One region of the Clostridium sp. HBUAS56017 genome, then DNA from elsewhere that is predicted to be linked to it. Evidence: riboswitches for the same ligand, from Rfam matches in the RefSeq annotation. Region 1 holds a riboswitch; each other region holds the start of a gene.
The links. Region 1 has a riboswitch for S-adenosylmethionine ahead of metF (methylenetetrahydrofolate reductase [NAD(P)H]). Riboswitches for the same ligand answer to the same signal wherever they lie in the genome.
Positions count from the first base shown of each region.

Region 1 (3,283 bases):
AACTTTCTAATGCTTCTTTAATTTCAGCAGCCTCCCTATCTCCCCATATACTTAAATAGAATCCTGTTCTACATCCCATTGGAGATAAATCAATTATTCCATCTAATCTTCCTCTAAGTTCATGTGCTAATAAATGTTCAAGTCCATGCATGGCTGCTGTTCCAAAAGCTTCTTTATTAGGTTGAAGGAATCTTAAATCAAATTTTGTAACTTTGTCCCCTTTTGGTCCATCTAATAAACAACACTTTCTTATATAAGGTGCTTTTACCTTTCTGTGATCTAATTCAAAACTTTCTACTTTTTCCATTTTTACATTCTCCTATCTTAATAAACTTTATTTTCTGTAGCTAAAATAGTTTCAATACTTCCACTAATCTTTTTGGCTAAATATGAATTATTCATAACATATAGATGTATTCCATCAACTCCAGTAGATATAAGATCTACGATTTGCTCTACTGCGTATGCTATTCCAGCCTCTCTTAAAGCTTCTGGATTATATTCATATTTATCCATGATTTTAGTGAACTTCTTTGGGAGTGATGCTCCACTTAATGAAACCATTCTCTCTATTTGCTTTTTATTTGTAACTGGCATAATTCCAGCTTCAATTGGTATTTTTATATTTGCAGCTTTTACTTTATTAAGAAAATCATAATATAAGTTATTATCAAAAAATAACTGAGAAATAAAATAAGCGGCCCCAGCTTCTTCTTTTCTCTTCATATTTTCAATTTCTTTTAGCATACCTTTATTTTCAATATGCCCTTCTGGATAACAAGCTGCTGCAATATTAAAATCATTGTATTTGTTAATGTTTTTAATAATTTCTGAAGCATATTTAAATTCTCCCTTCATTTGTCCATCAGCTGGTATATCTCCTCTTAATGCAAGTACATTTTCGATATTATTATTCTTCAGGGAATTTAAATAGTACTCTATATCTTCTTTAGATGAATTAATACAAGTTAAATGCGCTACAGCTTCTATACCATATTTATTCTTTACCAATGAAGATAATTCTATCGTTTTATTATCAGTTATACTTCCTCCAGCACCATATGTAACACTAATATAGTCTGGATTCAATCCCTTTAACTCTTCTAATGTTCTATAAATAGTCTCAACCGATGATGTCGTTTTAGGAGGAAATATTTCAAAAGAAAAAACAGTTTTTTTATTTTCAAATATTTCGCCTATCTTCATATAAATGCCCCCTTTAATAAAAAATACCTAAAGGTTATCCTTTAGGTATAATAAATTTCTACACTATAATAACCCTTATCTTTCAGCTTTGCTGCAGGATTTAGCACCATCATACACATATTACATATATATTGGTTGCCGGGTTTCACTGGGCCAGTCCCTCCACCTCTCATGATAAGATAAATATTAATTTATAGTTATTATAATATACTATTTATACACTTTTGTAAATATAATTATTTTTTTATCAACAGTAGCAATATAGATAATCCACTGCATATAAAACTTATTGCTAGTATAAGTGTAACTATTTGATTTATACTAAGTCCTCTTTCCTCTAGTCTAAAATGCATTTGACTTCTATCAGCTTGATATACAGGTTTTCCTTCACGGAATCTTTTAAATATGACAAATAAATTGTCAAATATAGGAACTGCCAATGCCAATATTGGCAAAAACAAACTTAAAACAGTAGCTTGCTTAAAAGCACCATCAATAGCTATAATACTTAATAGAAACCCTATAAGATTAGCACCAGAATCCCCCATAAATATTCTTGCTGGATGCCTATTGTAAACTAAGAATCCTAAAATTGCTCCTGCCAGTATAATTGAAAATTGAGCTGATACTCCTTGTCCAAGTATTATTGCAGCAAAAAAGAATGTAACCGAAGAAATTAATGATATTCCTCCTGCTAATCCATCCATACCATCTGACCAATTTATTACCGTAGTAACGCCAAATATCCATGTAATAGTTAATAAAAATTGTATAGTTCTCGATAGCAATATATATTCCCCTGAAAATGGATTTCTAAATCCCTCAAAAACTATACCAGCTTTAAATACTAAAACTGCAGCTAAAACCTGAATTATTAATCTTGGATATATAGGAAATTCTCTCCCTTTAGTTTTAAAATAATCATCTACTACACCAATTAAAAATATTAATGTTGCTGAAATAAATATCCATAGTTCTTCATGTCTATCATCATTAATTGTTAAAAAATATACTATAAAAAAACCTATATAAATCCCAAGTCCACCACAAAGTGGTATTGGTCCTCTATGCTTTTTTCGCTCAGTTGGCTTATCTGTAAATTCCAATTTATGAGCCACCTTCATTATAGGTGGAGTAATTAAGAAAACAATTAAGAAAGTACTTATCAGCGTTATTAAATATTGCATATTAAATCTACTCCTTAAACTTATCTGTCCTTTTTCTTTTATTGTCCTATATGAATTATACTATTATCGACTTTTTTTAGCAATTACAAAAATATTAAAATGCATCTATATTGGCAAAACATCTACAAATATGTTATTATATCAAAAGAAGATTTTAGTAGCAAAACATTATATTTTTATTTTACGGTTGAACATTTTTTTGATTCAAGATAATCTGACTTTCAGGGTGGGAAGTCCTTAGGGACTTTCTGCCTTTTTTTATTTTAATGGAGGTGTATTATGGAAAAAACTTTACTGAGTATTGTCTTAATTCTTATATTTACAAAATTAGGAGGTATAATAAGTAAAAAATTAAAAATGCCTGAAGTTTTGGGTGCCTTAATTGCAGGCGTAATACTAGGTCCTGTTGTATTAAACCTTATACATTACGATGATAATATTAAACTTCTTTCAAACCTTGGAGTTATCATCCTTATGTTTCTTGCAGGACTTGAGACCAATGTAAAAGAATTAAAAGAAGCTGGCTTATCTTCATTTATAATTGCAATAGCAGGTATACTACTTCCTCTTTTTCTAGGAACTTTAGGTGCATCTTTATTTTTTGATAACTTATTAGAAAATATATTTATAGGAGTTATATTAACTGCCACAAGTGTAAGCATAACAGTAGAAACTCTTAAAGAGCTTGGTAAACTTAATACGAAAGCAGGTATAAATATCCTGGGAGCAGCGGTAATAGACGATATTTTAGGCCTTATACTTATATCTATAGTTCTTGCATTTGCACAAACTTCTGGCTCAAATTGGGGGGCTTCAACCTCTTTACCGATTATATATGTTTTTGTAAAAATAATTCTATTCTGTTTATTTTCTATAATTGGAATAGCTTA
Region 1 covers NZ_SULK01000008.1:65,704-68,986, reverse strand. Annotated here, with positions in the region: gene FAY47_RS08745 (S-ribosylhomocysteine lyase) at 1-307, opposite strand, end outside; gene metF (methylenetetrahydrofolate reductase [NAD(P)H]) at 325-1,206, opposite strand; SAM riboswitch class I at 1,279-1,387, opposite strand; gene FAY47_RS08735 (MraY family glycosyltransferase) at 1,443-2,393, opposite strand; sodium ion sensor (DUF1646 type) at 2,579-2,629, shown strand; gene FAY47_RS08730 (cation:proton antiporter) at 2,673-3,283, shown strand, end outside.

Region 2 (3,283 bases), on a different contig from region 1:
GCTGTATATTAAATCTAGAAAATAACTTTGTTACAGCTCTATAAGTCCCACCATAAACATCTCCACATATTACAATATGATCTCCAGCGGAAAATATGCTTAATACTGAGCATATTGCTGCCATTCCTGAAGCAAAAGCAAATCCTCCATCTCCACCTTCAAGTTCCGCAATTAAATTTTCCAGAACATCCCTAGTCGGATTCCCTGATCTTGAATAATCATATTTTCCAAAGTTATCTATATCAAATTGATGAAATGTTGATGCTTGATATATCGGTGTACTTAAAGCTCCTGTATTTTTATCTATACTTCCTTCTGAATGAATTAATTTTGTCCCTATCCTCATTTCTATTCCCCCTTTATTGCTTGTTTTAAATCATCTAATATATCTTTAATATTTTCAATACCAACAGATAATCTCAGTAAATATTCATCTACCCCAAGTCTTTTTCTAAGATCATCTGGTATTTCACTATGGGTTTGAGTAAATGGATACGTTATAAGTGTGTCTACCCCCCCTAAGCTTTCTGCAAAAGATACAACCTTAACTCTTTTTAATATTTTTTCTACAAGTTTTTTATCTTTAACTCTAAAGGATAAAGTTGTACCAAATCCTGTACTTTGAGATTTATTCACTTCATATCCCTCATGTTCTTCCAATCCTGTATAATATACATCCGAAACTTCATCTTGTTCTTTTAACCAGTTAGCAATAACTATAGCGCTTTCTTCTGACTTCTCTAAACGTATGTGCAGCGTCTTTATTCCTCTTAAAACTAACCAAGCTTCAAAAGGCCCTATTGTTGCTCCTGTAGACATATTAATATATCTTAATCTTTCAATAAATCTATCATCCTTTGCAACTATTAATCCAGCTAAAACATCATTGTGTCCTCCCAAATATTTCGTTCCACTATGAATAACTAAATCAGCTCCAAGATCTAATGGTTTTTGATAATAAGGAGTAAGAAAAGTATTATCAACGATAAATATCAAGTCCTTCTCCTTAGCTATCCTTCCAATGCCTCTTATGTCTGTAACTCTTAGCGATGGATTAGATGGAGTTTCTATAAATATCCCTTTAGTATTTTCCTTAATAGCATCTTTCACTGCTAAAAAATCTCTAGTATCTACAAACGTTGATTCTATACCAAGCTCCTTGTAAATACTTCCAAAAAGTCTAAATGTACCTCCATATAGATCTTCTGAAATAACTAAATGATCCCCAGCTTTAAAAAGATGCACAATACAGTTTATAGCTGCTAAACCTGTTGCAAACGCCAACCCATACCTTCCATTTTCTAATAAAGCTACAGTCTTTTCTAATTCTTCTACAGTTGGATTTTGAAGTCTTGAATAATCATATCCTGTACTTTCATTTAATGCAGGATGCTTGAAGGTTGCACTTTGATAAATAGGAAAACTTATTGCCCCAGTATGCCTATCCCCTCCTGATGCACCTCTTACTACTGTTGTTTCAAAATTCAAATTCATAATTAGCCCCCTTTCAAAATAAAAAAAGCCGCTTCTTTATATAAGAAGCGACTATTGTTAGTCAAATATATAGTCATAATGAGACTACTAATTCCTCTTATCTGTCAGGATAAACCTGCAGGATTTAGCACCACGTAATAAATAATTACAGGTTGCTGGGCTTCAAAGGGCCAGTCCCTCCACCACTCTTAATAAGATAAACTTATTTATTTAATTACATATAATTATACATCTTTCCTAATCAATGTCAACATGTTCTTTGAAATTTTTAATCAAATTATCCTTTTCTTCTCTTCTAAGCTTTTTAATAGCATATTCTCGCTTCATCGCATCTACTTTATCCTCAAAAGTTTCAAAATAAACAATCTTTAGAGGGCCTCTACCCCTAGTGTATTTGGCCCCTTTAGAATTACAATGATCTTTGAATCTTTTTTCTAAATTATTTGTCCATCCAGTATAAAGAGATCCATCTCCACATAACAAAATATAAACATAATTCATACCACTAATATATATTAAGCTATCTCTGAATTTTCAAATTGAGAATTATAAAGATCACAATAGAATCCACCAGCAGATAATAACTCCTCATGATTTCCTTGCTCTATTATATCTCCATCTTTCATAACAAGAATTAAATCAGCATCACGGATGGTTGATAATCTATGAGCAATTACGAAGCTTGTTCTTCCTTCCATAAGATTATCCATAGCTTTTTGTATCAATACTTCTGTTCTTGTATCTACTGAACTTGTTGCTTCATCTAATATTAATATCTTAGGATCTGCAAGTATTGCACGAGCTATAGTTAATAATTGTTTTTGTCCTTGAGATACATTACTAGCTTCTTCATTTAATTCCATATCATATCCATCAGGTAATGTTTTAACAAAGTGATGAACATGAGCTGCTTTAGCTGCTTTTATAACTTCTTCATCTGTTGCATTTAACTTACCATATCTTATATTCTCTCTAATACTTCCATTGAATAACCATGTGTCTTGAAGCACCATCCCAAAAAGCTCTCTTAATTCACCACGATTAAAGTTCATTATACTATTGCCATCTATTAATATATCCCCACTATTTATATCATAGAATCTCATTAAAAGCTTAACTATTGTAGTCTTACCTGCACCTGTAGGCCCAACTATCGCAACCTTTTGCCCTGGCTTAATATTAGCAGTAAAGTCATTTATTATTGTCTTATCTGGATTATATCCAAAGTGAACATCTTTAAAGTCAACTCTACCTTCAAGGCCGTTTGGAGATACTGGATTTGGAACAGTTTGTTCTTCTTCCTCTTCAGCTATAAATTCAAATACTCTTTCAGCTGCAGCTGCTGTTGATTGCATTAAGTTAGCAATTTGTGCTACTTGCGCTATAGGTTGAGTAAAGCTCCTTACATATTGAACAAATGATAATATATCTCCAACTTCAATTGCTTTTTGAATAGCAAGCCATCCACCTAGTATTGATATCATTACATATCCAATATTACCCACAAAAGTCATTATAGGCATCATCATACCTGATAAGAATTGTGACTTCCAAGCTGAATCATATAATGTGTTATTATATTTATCAAATTCTTTTACAGCTTCTTCTTCACCATTAAATGCTTTTACTATATTATGTCCACCGTATACTTCTTCAACCTGACCATTTACATGTCCTAAATATTCTTGTTGAGATTTAAAGTACTTTTGTGATTTCTTAACAACTGCGCCTATTAACCCCATCGAAATAGGTAGTATTAATAAAGCCGCAATAGTCATAGGTATACTTA
Region 2 covers NZ_SULK01000013.1:65,847-69,129, reverse strand. Annotated here, with positions in the region: gene FAY47_RS12305 (aminotransferase class I/II-fold pyridoxal phosphate-dependent enzyme) at 1-346, opposite strand, end outside; gene FAY47_RS12300 (PLP-dependent aspartate aminotransferase family protein) at 349-1,494, opposite strand; SAM riboswitch class I at 1,589-1,692, opposite strand; gene FAY47_RS12295 (GIY-YIG nuclease family protein) at 1,732-1,995, opposite strand; gene FAY47_RS12290 (ABC transporter ATP-binding protein) at 2,010-3,283, opposite strand, start outside.
Region 2: it holds a riboswitch for S-adenosylmethionine, as region 1 does, so the genes downstream of both, FAY47_RS12300 (PLP-dependent aspartate aminotransferase family protein) here and metF (methylenetetrahydrofolate reductase [NAD(P)H]) in region 1, are expected to answer to the same signal.

Region 3 (3,283 bases), on a different contig from region 1:
ATGAAGAGATGAAGCATTAGCATAGAAGTTATTCATACTGTCACAGATAGCGTTAATTACTTCGCTTGAAGGCTTAGTTGTTGCTGCATTATCTAAATAAATATTCATAGTTAGCACCTCCTGAAAATTTATTACTTATATTTCATATAAACATACTTAGTATAATGTAAATATAACATTATTTCAAATATAAAAAATAATACCACTTTATACTATGGTCATGAAAGAGTTGATTAGCTATAATAGTATACAAGAGAATTGTAAGTTTTTATACAGCAATTAGGAATTTTTATTGATAATTTATATAAGAGTTTTAGAAAAGGGGAAAAATAAATGGACAAATCAGTTATTGATTATTCACTTTATCTAGTTACAGATAGATCTGTATTAAAAGGAAGAAATTTGAGTAAAGCAGTTGAAGAGAGTATCCTTGGAGGAGTGACTTTAGTTCAACTTAGAGAAAAAGAAATATCTTCATTAGATTTTTATAAAATAGCTAAGGAAATTAAGGTTGTAACCGATAAATATAATATACCATTAATAATAAATGATAGACTGGATATAGCTCAAACTATTGATGCTTCAGGGGTTCATTTAGGACAAAGTGATATACCTTGCAAAGTAGCTAGAGAAATTTTAGGTAAAGATAAATTAGTAGGGGTATCAGCACATAATTTGGATGAAGCATTAAAGGCTCAAGCAGATGGGGCAGATTATATTGGCTGTGGTGCTGCATTTGCTACAAGTACGAAAGAAGATACTGTTAAGGTTACATATGATTCATTAAAAGAAATTAAAAGTAAGTTATGTATTCCGGTAGTTGCAATTGGAGGAATAAATGACAAGAATGTTAATGAATTAAGTGGGTCAGGAATAGATGGAATAGCCGTGGTGTCAGCGATTTTACAAAAGCAAAATATACGAAATACTACAAAAGAATTGAAAAGTATTTTGAATGCTAATTTAGGTAGATAGTATGAAATCAATAATAGAATATTGGTTTTAGTATTTTAATGGTATATAATAATAATTAGGTTGGGAATCTATAGGAAAGAGGAGTAGGATATCATGGAACAAATGGAATCAATAAGTAAGTCTATTGAAAAAATTAGTAAAGAAATTGATGAAATGAAGAGTACAGCAGAAAGTCTTTATGGCAAAGTAGACAGTATGAAGGATATGGTGAATAGTTTTAAAAATTCTTCACAAGAAATAGTGGGAATTGCATCTCAAACTAATATGCTTTCTTTAAATGCATCTATTGAAGCTGCTAGAGCTGGAGAAGCTGGAAAAGGATTTGCAGTAGTTGCAACAGAAGTTAAGAAGTTATCTGATATGAGTAGTAAGGTGGCTGAATCAACAGTTAAAGATCAAAATGAAATGCTTAAGATGATAGTTGATATTTATAAGGTTGCAGATATTGTAAATGAAAAGAGTGAAAGTTTAAGAGAAGCAATTGATAATATACAAAAAGCTGTAGAAAATAATAATTAGTTTATAAAATTGGCTTAATGGAAAGTTGTATTGATTAGGGATATTTCTGATTAATGCAACTTTTTTTATGTGAAATTATACAAAATACTACGATAAAAGTTTTTAATTTTCTTATAAAGAAAATAGTTTAATCAAACTAACATGATAAATGTATCTATAGAGGCAGCTAGGGTTGGAGAAGCAAGAAGAGGAAACAGCAAAACAAGAAGAGATTGCTTCAATTGCTGCTTGTCTTGTTAAAAATTCATAAAAAGATATTGACAAATTGCAATTAAGATAATATTATAAATAACATGAAGCAATTGCTCAGAAAATTTAATACAACGATATCTTATCAAGAGTGGTGGAGGGACTGGCCCTTTGAAGCCCAGCAACCAATATAATAGTTCATTTACTATTTTACTATGGTGCTAAATCCTGCGGTAAATTTTTTAAATTACTGAAAGATGAGAGAATAATATTTTAGTGTTTATTATTGCGCTAGAGATTTATTCTCTAGCGCATTTATTTTTTATCTTACATTCATAGAGGAGGAGACAATTAGTGATTGAAATTAAAAATGTAAGTAAGAGTTTTGGGGATGTAGAAGTTTTACAAGATATTTCAATAAGCATAAATGAAGGGGAAATTTACGGTATTATCGGGCATAGTGGGGCAGGAAAATCAACTTTGCTTAGATGCATAAATGGTCTTGAGTCATATGATAATGGATCTGTAATTGTGATGGGGAAAGAAGTTTCTAAGCTTAATAATAATGAACTTAGAGAATTTAGAAAAGACTTAGGTATGATATTCCAAAACTTTAATTTACTAAAAAGAAAAACAGTATATCAAAATATTGCTCTTCCACTTGAAGTTTGGGGCTACAGTAAGAAAAAAATAGATGAGAGAGTAATGGAACTGTTAAGATTAGTTGGGCTAGAAGAAAAGATTAACAGTAAACCTGCATCTCTAAGTGGGGGACAAAAACAAAGAGTTGCTATAGCAAGAGCTTTAGCACTTGAACCAAAAGTACTTTTATGTGATGAAGCAACATCGGCATTAGATCCAAAGATAACAAAGGATATATTATCTTTGCTATTAAAGATTAATAAAGAACTTGGAATTACCATAGTTATGGTTACACATCAAATGGAAGTAGTAAAAGAAGTATGTGAAAAAGTAGCATTAATCGAAGGGGGCAAAATTAAAATAGAAGGAAGATCAGATGAGTTATTCTTAAAACCAGGACTATCTCTAAAGAAGTTCTTAGGAGAAGAAGAGGAGGAAACTCTACCTGATACAGGAGTTAATATAAAGTTATTCTTCCCAGCAGATTGTTCTGAAAATACAATAATCACAAGAATGGCTAGAGAAACAAATGTAGATTTTTCAGTAGTTTGGGGCAAACTAGAAAAGTTTAGAAGTAATGTTCTTGGTAGCTTAGTAATAAATGTAGAAGAAAAGGACAAGAACCTAGTTATGAATTATTTAAAAGATAAAAATATAGAATGGGAGGTAATATAGTATGTGGGAATTACTTTGGCCAGCAATACAACAAACTTTAGTAATGGTTGTTCCATCAACTATATTAGCAGTGATAATTGGTTTTATACCAGCTATTATATTAACTTTAACAGATGAAAATGGATTAAAACCGAATAAGGCGGTTTATAAAGGGTTAGACTTTATAGTAAACACACTTAGAAGTTTACCGTTCCTTATATTAATGGTAGTTATTATACCATTTACGAAATTAATTGTAGGAACTTCTATTGGAGAAGTAGCTTCTATAGTGCCATTAACTGTA
Region 3 covers NZ_SULK01000025.1:17,299-20,581, forward strand. Annotated here, with positions in the region: gene FAY47_RS17050 (cysteine desulfurase family protein) at 1-108, opposite strand, end outside; gene thiE (thiamine phosphate synthase) at 334-975, shown strand; gene FAY47_RS21245 (methyl-accepting chemotaxis protein) at 1,069-1,494, shown strand; SAM riboswitch class I at 1,823-1,947, shown strand; gene FAY47_RS17065 (methionine ABC transporter ATP-binding protein) at 2,038-3,000, shown strand; gene FAY47_RS17070 (methionine ABC transporter permease) at 3,002-3,283, shown strand, end outside.
Region 3: it holds a riboswitch for S-adenosylmethionine, as region 1 does, so the genes downstream of both, FAY47_RS17065 (methionine ABC transporter ATP-binding protein) here and metF (methylenetetrahydrofolate reductase [NAD(P)H]) in region 1, are expected to answer to the same signal.